Flammeovirga agarivorans: one gene and its partner. The protein of the gene in region 1 binds, or shares a complex with, the protein of each later gene. Links are inferred from orthologs where the notes say so. Each region holds a gene or a part of one and is shown on either strand. Other genes may lie near its edges.

Region 1 (3,191 bases):
TCTCATGAGACGATTGACAATAAATTACACTATATTTTCCAAGCTGGAATGCATGTATTTAAATATGCAGTAACATCTATGGCAGACGTTGCAGCGGAAATTATGGATAAAAATAAATTAGAAGGTGATGATGTGGCTTACTTAGTACCTCATCAAGCTAATAAAAGAATTATTGATGCCACTGCCCAAAGAATGAATGTGGGTGACGAAAAGGTAATGATGAACATCAATAAGTACGGAAACACCACTGCTGCAACTATTCCTTTATGTCTTATGGATTATGAAAATAAGTTAAAAAAGGGAGATAATCTTATCTTAGCAGCCTTTGGAGGTGGATTTACTTGGGGTTCTGCTTATATCAAGTGGGCATACTAATATAAAATTTATATTTTTGCTTTTGGTTGAGTTTTTGATTCTAATCAAAAGCAGCATTTTAAAACAGATTAGATTTAATATAGATGGCATCTACAGCTGATTTTAAAAACGGACTTTGTATCGAATTTAACCACGATGTTTTCGCTATCGTGGAATTCCAACACGTAAAACCTGGTAAAGGTCCTGCGTTTGTTAGAACTAAATTAAAAAGTATCCGAACTGGAAAGGTTATTGACAACACTTTCACAGCAGGTCACAAAGTGACTACAGCTCGTATTGAAAGAAGAGAACATCAATATTCTTATCAAGACGATATGGGTTTCCATTTTATGGACACAAACACTTGGGAGGAGGTAACTTTACCAGAAGACCAAGTTCCAAATAATGATTTACTTAAAGATGGTATGAGTGTTGATATCTTATTCCACGTTGAAGCAAATGATGAAGTAGTAGGTTGTGAACTTGCTCAATTTGTTGAAATGGAAGTGACATACACTGAACCAGGTATTAAAGGTGACACAGCAACAAACACATTAAAGCCAGCTACAGTAGAAACTGACGCTCAAATTATGGTACCATTGTTTGTGAACACTGGAGATATTATCAAAGTGAACACACAAGAGCGTTCTTATGTTGAACGCGTGAAAAAATAATAGTATTTAATCTTATACAATAAAAGATATTGGGAACTGTAACAATATGTTTACAGGTTCCAATTCTCACACACTATCACATTATGAAAGCACCAGAGGTAAAAGATCTGATCAGCTTTATTGCAAACTCAGGTTTGCAAGAAGTAAATGTAGAAACTGCAGAAATCAAACTTCACGTTAAGCGCAACCCTGAAGCAGCTGCTGTAGCTGCACCTGTTGCTGCTCCAGTATTAGCATCTGCTCCAGCTGCACCTATCGCAGCACCTGCACCAGTTGAAATTCCTGCTGCTGCACCAGCACCAGCTGTTGAAGCTCCTGCTGCAGCTCCTGAAGCACCAGCTGCTGATACATCAAACTATATCGAAATTAAGTCACCAATGATTGGTACTTTCTATACAGCTCCAAACCCTGATTCTGATATGTTCGTTAATGTTGGCGATACAGTAAAGAAAGGTGATGTTGTTTGTATTATCGAAGCAATGAAATTATTTAACGAGATCGAATCTGAAGTATCAGGTAAAATCGTTAAAATTCTTGTTGACAATATGTCACCAGTTGAATACGATCAACCATTATTCTTGGTAGATCCGGCTTAATCTTTACACCAAAGATTTAAGTCCACAATTATTTTATTTTTTTACTAAATAAATTTGGGGCGTCGTGTTCAAAAAAATATTAATTGCAAATAGAGGTGAAATTGCATTACGTGTGATCCGTACTTGTTCTGAGATGGGGATTAAAACGGTTGCAGTTTACTCAACAGCAGATAAAGAAAGCTTGCATGTCAAATTTGCAGACGAAGCCGTTTGTATTGGACCTGCACCAAGTACAGAGTCGTACTTAAACATTCCAAATATTTTAGCAGCAGCTGAGATTACTAACTGTGATGCTGTGCATCCTGGTTATGGTTTCTTATCTGAAAATGCTAACTTCTCACGTATTTGTGAGGAAAACAACATTAAGTTCATCGGTGCTTCAGCTGATATGATCGAGAAAATGGGTGATAAGGCAACTGCCAAAGCTACAATGAAAGAAGCTGGCGTACCTACAATCCCAGGTTCAGAAGGTCTATTAGATTCTGTTGAACAAGGTTTAAAAATCGCTGAGCAAATTAAGTACCCAGTGATTTTGAAAGCAACTGCCGGTGGTGGTGGACGTGGTATGCGTATCGTTAATGGTCCAGATGAATTCCAAAAAGCTTGGGATTCTGCTCGTCAAGAGTCAGCTGCAGCATTTGGTAATGACGGTATGTATTTAGAGAAGTTCGTTGAAGAACCTCGTCACGTTGAAATCCAAATTGTTGGCGATAGTTCAGGAAAAGCATGTCACTTATCAGAAAGAGACTGTTCAATCCAACGTCGTCACCAAAAGTTGACAGAAGAAGTACCTTCTCCAGCTTTATCTCCAGAACTTCGTGAGAGAATGGGACAAGCAGCTATTAAAGGTGCTGAGAAAATTAACTACGAAGGTGCTGGTACTGTAGAATTCTTAGTAGATAAGCATGGTGATTTCTATTTCATGGAAATGAATACTCGTATCCAAGTAGAGCACCCTGTAACTGAGCAAGTAACTGGTTTTGATCTTATTAAAGAACAAATTAAAGTTGCTGCAGGTGAGAAAATTACTGGCAAGAACTATACGCCAATGGCACATTCTATCGAATGTCGTATCAATGCGGAAGATCCTGCTAATGATTTCAGACCAAGCCCAGGTAAAATTACTACTTTGCATATTCCAGGTGGCCCTGGTGTACGTGTTGATACACACGTATACTCAGGTTATTCAATCCCACCTAACTATGACTCAATGATTGCTAAATTAATTGTTACTGCGGAAACAAGAATTGAAGCGATTAAAAGAATGAAACGTGCTTTAAATGAGTTTGTAATCGAAGGTATTAATACAACAATTCCTTTCCATATCAGACTTATGGATAATGAGCAGTTCCAATCTGGTCACTTTACGACTAAATTTATGGAAGAGTATACTTACGATACACTGTAAACTTTTTCCTTAAAATAGATTTAATAGAGGAGTTCTTTTAAAGAGCTCCTCTTTTTTTATCTATCAAAGAATGTTTAATATTAATCTAAAAGCATTGATTATAGAATTAATATTTCAAATAGAATTCGAGATAAATCTATTCAAGTGCAAATACATTGA
Region 2 (8,528 bases), on another replicon or contig:
CAATTTATGGTTTCTCATGGAATCCGACTATAGTGCCAGATGGATTATTAAACTATAATCTATCTGCAAGACTCTATAAAAAATCCAAAGAAATAAATTACGACTTTGACAACTTAGATATTCCTTTTAGAGCTGTAGCTGCAGATGTATTTGAAAGAAAAGCTATTGTAATTGATCATGGGCCATTAGAAAAAGCTGTCAGAGCTTCGATGGCTGTTCCTCTTGTTTTTAGGCCAGTTAAAATCGATGGAAAATATTTATACGACGGTGGTATATATAATAATATCCCTGTTGATGTCATGAAAGAGGAGTTTAACCCTGACATGGTTATTGCCGTCAACCTAGGAGCACATGATATGCTTGCGAAATATCCTGAAAATGATGAAGAATTAATTAAGGGAAATATCCTCAAATACATCGTTATGAACAATGTATACCCTAAAGAATTGGATCCTGAAAGAGATATATTTCTTGGAGTACCTGTAGATGATTATTCTGCTGCTGATTTTACTCCTGTTGATTCACTTCTAGCTATTGGTGATCGTTATGCAAGAACAATGATAGACTCTGTAGTTGATCTCTACGGACATAATCAACCAAAAGTAAAACCTAAAGACAGTAACTTTGATGCTCTTTTTGACCCTGATGAAGAAATTATCACAAGAGTAGAGTTAGGAGATAATCTAACTTTTGGACAAAGAGTTTTTGTAAGAAACATTGTAAAGCCTAAAAGACGTAAACAATCGTCTATCAATGAACTTTATGATGGATATAGCATGTTACTTTCCAATAATTACTTTTCTAATGTTGATGCTCAGTTTCTATATGACAGTATTGACAATACACCAAGTTTATTGATAGATGTAACCCCTAATAAAAAGTTTAAACTAGGTGTTGGTGGTAATATTGCATCAAGGAGTATTGGACAATTTTACCTCAACGGGCAATTTAACGTATTTACTAAGTCATTAAATACCGTAAGAGTATCAGCAATGGCAGGTACTTTTTACAGCTCAATAAAAGCAGAAGTAGAATCTCTTTATGCAAGAGAACTTCCCTTTTCACTAGGTGCTGAATATGTGCTTAACAGGTGGAATTATGGAAATGCCAAAGAACTTATTTTTCAACCTCAAGAAAACCTATCCATTTATAGGGCTGACAATTATGCGGGTGGAAAAATGTCATTTCCCACAAGTAGAAAGACAAAACTAATTGGCTTTGGTGGCTATTTCTGGAACAAAGATAGTTATGATCAAATCGTATTAATTGACCTCGATTCAAATAACAGTCAAGTCGGAATTGACTTAGTTGGTTCACAAAAACTAGAAGGTTGGACAACCGGTGTAGCTTGGGAAGCCAATTCATTGAATAGAAAAACTTTTGCAACTACGGGTAGACATTTTAAAGTTTCTGGAAAATATATTTGGGGAGATAGTGATTTTAATATCTATATAGATGAACCTTACCAAGGAAAAACATCTCAAGATTGGTATACAATTCAAGCTCAGTATGAACAATACTTCCCTATGAAATGGTTTACTTTAGGTGTTCGTGGGCATGCACTTTGGTCAAATTATGAGGCTTCAATTACTACTACGACTTCTCTTGCTAATGCTCCTGCATACTATCCGTTACTAGATTCTAGGTCCTTATTTACACATGGATTTAGAGGTCCAAGGTTTTTTGCAGGTGGTCTCAAATTAATTAAGAGCTTTTTCACTCCAAATCTGAACTTGTTTTTAGAGGGGCATTTCTTTACTACAGATGTAAAGTACGCCAATAGCAGCACTATTTTCCCGAATACAACAAAGAATAGTTTCTTTAAACCAAGTACAATGGATTATGCATTAGCTGGCTCTATCGTTTATACCAGTCCAATCGGTCCTGTAAGTTTTTCGGTGAATCATTATAATGAAGAAGATTACAATCTAATGTTCTTATTCAATATTGGTATTCTTTTATATCATGAGAAGGCTTTAGAAAAATAACCTAACTCCAAAAAAAGAGGCTGTATTCTACAATAAGAATACAGCCTCTTTTTTTATATTTAACAACTAGTTTCTTGCTAGCATTTGTGTTCTATGACTATCCAATTTGATAAATGTAAATAGCATCATTGTAAATGCCCAAAGTGATGAACCACCATAACTAAAGAACGGTAACGGGATACCAATTACAGGAAAAATTCCTATTGTCATTCCCATATTAATCATAAAGTGTATGAAGAATACACAGGAGACACAATACCCATATACTCTGGCAAATCTAGATTTTTGCCGTTCTGCCAACATAATTAAGCGAATAATTAACGCGGCAAAAAGTCCAATAGTTACCAAACTACCTATCCATCCATGTTCTTCTCCAATCGTACAGAAAATAAAGTCAGTGGATTGTTCTGGAACGAAGTTGAATTTTGTTTGAGTCCCTTCTAGAAATCCTTTCCCAGCAACACCACCAGAACCAATGGCAATCTTCGATTGAGTAACTTGATACCCTACTCCCAAAGGATCAATATTAGGATTCACCAAAACTTCAATTCTTTTTCTTTGGTGAGGTCGCATGATGTCGTAGAGAATATAATCGATACCTTCTGTAAATAGGAAAGATAAAGTTCCTATCCCGACGACAATAAATATCATGGATTTAGGTCGCTTATTGTAAACAATATAGATGACTGCAATAATTACCATTCCTCCTAATATTCCACCTGCCACCAAAGTGGTAGACACTAAGGCTGTGACAAATAAAAACACCATCCAAAGTCCTAAAACCATAATCCATGCAGGCATCCCTTCTCTGTACAACATGAAGAAAAATGCTGCAAATACCATGGCTGATCCTGTATCTTTCTGTAACATAACTAGTGAAAATGGGATAAGGATAATAATAAAAGCCATTATCAAATAACGCCATTTATCTAAACGAACAGTAGGATCATCAATGTATTTTGCTAAAGCTAATGCCAGTGCATACTTCGCAAATTCTGATGGCTGGATACGGATAAAGCCTATTTTAAACCAAGATGTATTACCCCCGGCAGAGTGACCAATTACTAAAACACCTAATAATGCCAATAATGTGACTATAAATATAGGATAGGCTAAAGTGCTAAAAAGCTTAAAGTCAACCATCATAATCACGAAAGCTATCAGAGAGGCACCTCCTATCCACATTAATTGTTTTCCAGAGTTTAGACTCAATGAAAAAATACTTGTAGGGGCATCTGGTTGATAAACAGCTGCATAAATATTCAACCATCCAACAATAACCATGATGATGTAAAGAAATACTGTTAACCAGTCTATATTTCTTCTTCCGGTAACCTGACGCATTTTATTTTCTTAGGGGATATATGATAATTGAGCAAATCTGCTCGTACTACTATCTTAAAATTGATAAGATAGTCATGAACAAAAAGGTTTTTACAAAAAAAAGTCCTTAGAATGTATTATGCAATTCTAAGGACTTCAATATAAATAGTTTTAACGATTAATTTTGAAGCATCTTCAAGATTGTCGTTAATTTTCTCTTCAGTTCTCTTCTGTTGACAATCATATCAACAAAACCATGCTCTTGTAAGAACTCTGCAGATTGGAATCCTTTTGGTAAATCTTTACCAATAGTTTCTCTAATTACACGAGGACCTGCAAAACCAATTAAAGCACCAGGTTCAGCAATATTAATATCACCCAACATCGCATAAGAAGCTGTTACACCACCAGTTGTAGGGTCTGTTAATAAAGAGATATATGGTAAACCTGCTTCTTCTAATAAAGCTAATTTAGCAGATGTTTTTGCCATTTGCATTAATGAGAAACCTGCTTCCATCATACGAGCACCACCAGATTTTGAAATCATCATGAATGGTAACTTGTTTTCTAATGCGTAGTCAATTCCTCTTGCGATTTTTTCACCTACTACAGAACCCATAGAACCGCCAATAAAGCTAAAGTCCATACAACTTACTACTAAGTCGACATCATTTACCTTACCATATACTGTTCTACAAGCATCTTTTAAATCAGATTTCTTCTGAGAAGCAGCAATTCTATCTTCGTACGACTTGCTATCTTTAAATGATAATGGATTACCAGAAGTCATATTTTCATCTAACTCTGTGAACTTGTTATCATCAAAAATAATCTCAAAATATTCTTTTGAACCAATACGTACATGGAATTCATCATCAGGACAAACGTAAGCGTTCTCACGTAACTCCTGCATATGTATGATCTTGCCTTGGTTTGTTTTATACCAAAGACCGTCTGGTGAATCTTTCTTTTCTGAAGTTGGGGTTTGGATCCCCTGTTCCTTTCTTTTAAACCAAGCCATAGGAAAAACTAAACTTGTATCGAAATTATACATTAATACACATAAAACTTATGCGTAATTGGATCGTAAAGATATTCATTAAGAATTCAGATAAAAAGTTTAAAGGTATGTTTGCATAATAATTTATTGAGATTTTACGGAATTTTATCAAAAAAACTGTGTTCAAGGTATTGTTTTTCAAGAGAGAATGTAAAAGCTAAATAATTATAAATATTTAATAACCTTATTGAAATGGTGAAAAATTAAATTAAAAATTGACAAAAGTACACCTATTAACATTACTAAAGTCACCAAAATTGCACTACCATGATAGAATATGAAGTTGTATATTTGTGACGCTAATGATCGCACGAGATGTACGTGTGACACTATCACAAATTATTCAAATTATAATTATGTCTTTCAACATTAATGATATCAAGCCAGGTGTAATCACTGGTGAGGACGTAGAAAAAGTTTATCAATACGCACTTGAAAAAGGTTTTGCTCTTCCAGCTGTAAACTGTGTAGGTACTAACTCAGTTAATGCTGTTATGGAAACTGCTGCAAAACTTAAAGCGCCAGTAATTATTCAATTCTCAAACGGCGGTGCTTCTTTCTACGCTGGTAAAGGCATTAAAGGTGAAGGTCAAGCTGCAGCAATTGCAGGTGCTATCGCTGGTGCTAAGCACGTTCACGAATTGGCTGAACAATATGGTGCTCGTGTTATCTTAAACACTGACCACTGTGCAAAAAAATTATTACCATGGGTTGACGGTTTATTAGATGCTTCTGAGAAGTTCTTCGCTGAAACTGGTAAGCCATTATTCTCTTCTCACATGATTGACCTTTCAGAGGAGCCAATCGAGGAGAACATGGAAATCTCTAAAAAATACTTCGAGCGTATGGCTAAAATGGGTCAAACTCTTGAAATCGAATTAGGTATCACTGGTGGTGAGGAAGATGGTGTTGACAACTCTGACGTTGATCCTTCTCGTCTTTACACTCAACCTTCAGAAGTTGATTACGCATATGAGCAATTAGGTGCTATCGACCATAAATTCTTAGTAGCTGCAGCTTTCGGTAACGTTCACGGTGTATATAAGCCAGGTAACGTGAAGTTAACTCCATCTATCTTAGATGATTCTCAAAAATATATCGTTGAGAAGCACGGTACTGAATCTAAGAAGCCAGTTAAATTCGTATTCCACGGTGGTTCTGGTTCTTCTTTAGAAGAAATTCGTGAAGGTATCTCTTACGGTGTAATCAAAATGAACATCGATACTGATACTCAGTGGGCTACTTGGGATGGTATCCGCGGTTACGAAGCTAAATACCATGACTACTTACAAGGTCAAATCGGTAACCCAGAAGGTGCTGATGAGCCAAACAAGAAATACTATGACCCACGTAAGTGGTTAAGAGTTTCTGAAGAGTCAATGATTTCTCGTTTAGAGCAAGCATTTGCTGACTTGAATGACGTAAATATCTTCGAAGACTAAGTCTGTAAGATTTTAAATATTAAGAATCCCCTTTTTGTAATGAGAAGGGGATTTTTTTTACTTCATTTTTTTGTAATCCAACAAAGTTGACCGATAGATAATGTTAATGCAAAACTGAATTTACATTCCATAGGTAGATTGCAAGTCTAAATAAAAAAACATGCAGACTTTATTGGCTATTGGTCTATTCCAGACACTATTATCAATTTTTCTAATTTTCGATTTAGGAAGCTTCAAAATCAACAAATCACCTATGATGCTTATGTTGATCCTTTTAGCTATCCACTTTTCCATAAAAAGTTACATCCTCTTAATTCTAAAGGATGAATATATGTTTCAGTACTACGCGACATGTTTCACTTTTGCATATGGACCTTTGATTCTCGATTTTCTTAAAATGTTGTATAATAAAAAAAGACTTTCGAAACTTCATTTCATTCCTCTTTTTATTGGTTTTACTATTTACTTATATATAGGTGTGATGTCTATTATATACAAAGAGATCATCTATCTGGATTATTACTTCCAATATATTTCATGGGTGATGGTTCCAAGTATTTTAGGGTATTTTGGGTATATATTTTTATGGTTAGTTCAATTAAAAAAATACCCAAATGCATTTGTCAAATGGATGATTCCTCTTTCTGCTATTTTAATCTTGATTGTAACAACTGCCTTTTTTAAAATAATACCTATCCCCTACTTAAGGACTTTTACATACATCACTTTCCTATTAATTGCAATTCAATATCTACGTTATGAGTTATCGTTAAAAGAATCTGTAAGTCTCTGGAAAAAAAATCAAAAGATAGAATCGTCTCCAGAAATAATAATTAAAGAAGAGCAAACCATTGAAGGTTCTAAAAAATACGAAAGATCTAGCTTATCAAAAGATCAAGCAGAAACTATTGTCAAAAGAATCACACAGTATGTGGAACGAAATAGATTATACCTAAATCATGAACTATCATTATCCGATTTAGCCGAACAAAGTAAAACCCCAAAACATCATCTTTCAGAGGCTTTAAATATTCATCTAGAAAAAAACTTTTATCAATTCATTAATGAATATAGAATACAAGAAGCCATTCGATTAATTGAAGAAGACCCGAGTCGAAAATTATTACACTTAGCCTTCGAATGTGGATTTAATACCAAAGCTACTTTTAATACCTATTTCAAAAAAACTACAGGGAATACACCTAGTCAATTTAAGTCTAATCATAAAGAAAACTCACTTAATGTATAAAAGTAAATTGGGGTAATTATTACTTAACAATTTAGCAATAACTAACTAAAAAGTTAAATACCAGCAACTTACAAGGTAAAAGACAATCGGTTTTTATATTTAATTTGAAGACAATCCATATTGTCGATTTTTTTTTCGTTGGCCCACAAATTTGGGTATCACTTAAACGAAAAAACAAATGAAATCGAAAGATCTAGTTTACTATTTATCACTAATTGTGATGATTTTTGGACTAAACTCCTTACTCCATGCACAAGGGAAAGGTGCAATTTATGGTACTGTATTAGATGCTACAGGACCTCTCCCAGGAGTAAGTATAAAACTTGTTGGAACGAATACAGGAACAATTACTGATCAATCTGGAAAATTCTTTTTAGACAATATCCCCACTGGCGAACAAACTTTTGAATTCTCATTTATTGGCTATTCAAAAGTAACCAAATCGGCCTTGATTACAGAGGAAAGTAATATTGAATTGGGAACGATACATCTGGATGAAAATGCCACAGAACTAGAGAGTGTCATTATCACTTCTCAATACCTTCCTTCACAAGTAAGAGCTTTAGGTTTACAACAAAAAAACTTAACGATAGGAAATGTTATTGCTGCTGACCAAGTAGGAAAATTACCAGACAGAAATGCAGCTGAAGCTCTTCAAAGAGTACCTGGTGTTTCCATTACTAGATATAGAGGTGAAGGACAAATGGCCATTGTAAGAGGAACTCCAATGGAATGGAACTCGATGATGATCAATGGTAGCCGTCTTCCTGCTGGGTCTACGTATAGCGGTGGCACCAGGTCTACGGGATTAGATGTTTTCCCAAGTGAATTGATTGAATATGCAACTGTAACTAAAGCTCTAACACCTGATATGGAAGGTGATGCCATTGGTGGAAGCATCAATCTTCAAACAAGAAAAGTAGCTGATGACTTTGGGTTAAATATCAATCTAGGAGCAGGATATAATGAAAAAGGAGATCAACCAGGGTATAACTTCGCAGGTATTTTTCAAAAGCGTTTCCTTGATGGAAAATTAGGAGTAATTGCATCTGCTTCATCTTGGAGTAGAGGTGTAACGCAGGATAATCAAATTATCAATTATAACTATATGGTTGAGGAAGCTCCTACTTATTCCATCAATAATATGGAATTAAGACAATATAGAGGTCAAAGAGTGACTACAGGTGGTTACTTAGCAACAGATTATAAAATCAATGAAAGAAACCATATTTATATAAATGGTACTTTTAATAGAATGTCAGAAGACTACCAAACTAGACAATATACTTTCCATTTTGATGATAATGCTGCTGAAATGCTAACAAGGAGAAATGCAGCAAATACAGATCTTTTTGGTGGAGAAATTGAAGGGGAACACCATCTTGGCAAAGGTTGGAAATTAGACTGGAAAGGATCTTATTATGAAACAGGCTCATTGATGGGAACACCTTTAAATAATGAGTATA

The links.
Region 2: the proteins of accB (region 1) and accD are in contact, whole or in part, in a solved structure (PDB 8UXZ), measured with the Escherichia coli proteins. The link is inferred for Flammeovirga agarivorans from one-to-one orthologs.

Annotation. Positions count from the first base shown.
Region 1 is NZ_JABAIL010000004.1:451,655-454,845, reverse strand. Bases 1-2,867 are described here. They hold accB (acetyl-CoA carboxylase biotin carboxyl carrier protein), read left to right. Parts: upstream 1-1,111; coding sequence 1,112-1,624; downstream 1,625-2,867. Other genes in these bases: accC (acetyl-CoA carboxylase biotin carboxylase subunit), read left to right, coding at 1,689-2,867; efp (elongation factor P), read left to right, coding at 459-1,028; HGP29_RS14765 (beta-ketoacyl-ACP synthase III), read left to right, coding at 1-375. In the rest of the region: more of accC, read left to right, coding at 2,868-3,032. UniProt on the Escherichia coli protein: This protein is a component of the acetyl coenzyme A carboxylase complex; first, biotin carboxylase catalyzes the carboxylation of the carrier protein and then the transcarboxylase transfers the carboxyl group to form malonyl-CoA.
Region 2 is NZ_JABAIL010000001.1:667,638-676,165, reverse strand. What follows is about bases 2,412-5,187. They hold accD (acetyl-CoA carboxylase, carboxyltransferase subunit beta), read right to left. Parts: upstream 4,333-5,187; coding sequence 3,490-4,332; downstream 2,412-3,489. Other genes in these bases: fbaA (class II fructose-bisphosphate aldolase), read left to right, coding at 4,728-5,187; rodA (rod shape-determining protein RodA), read right to left, coding at 2,412-3,332. Also shown: HGP29_RS02815 (patatin-like phospholipase family protein), read left to right, coding at 1-1,988; more of rodA, read right to left, coding at 2,055-2,411; more of fbaA, read left to right, coding at 5,188-5,813; HGP29_RS02795 (helix-turn-helix domain-containing protein), read left to right, coding at 5,974-7,062; HGP29_RS02790 (TonB-dependent receptor), read left to right, coding at 7,241-8,528.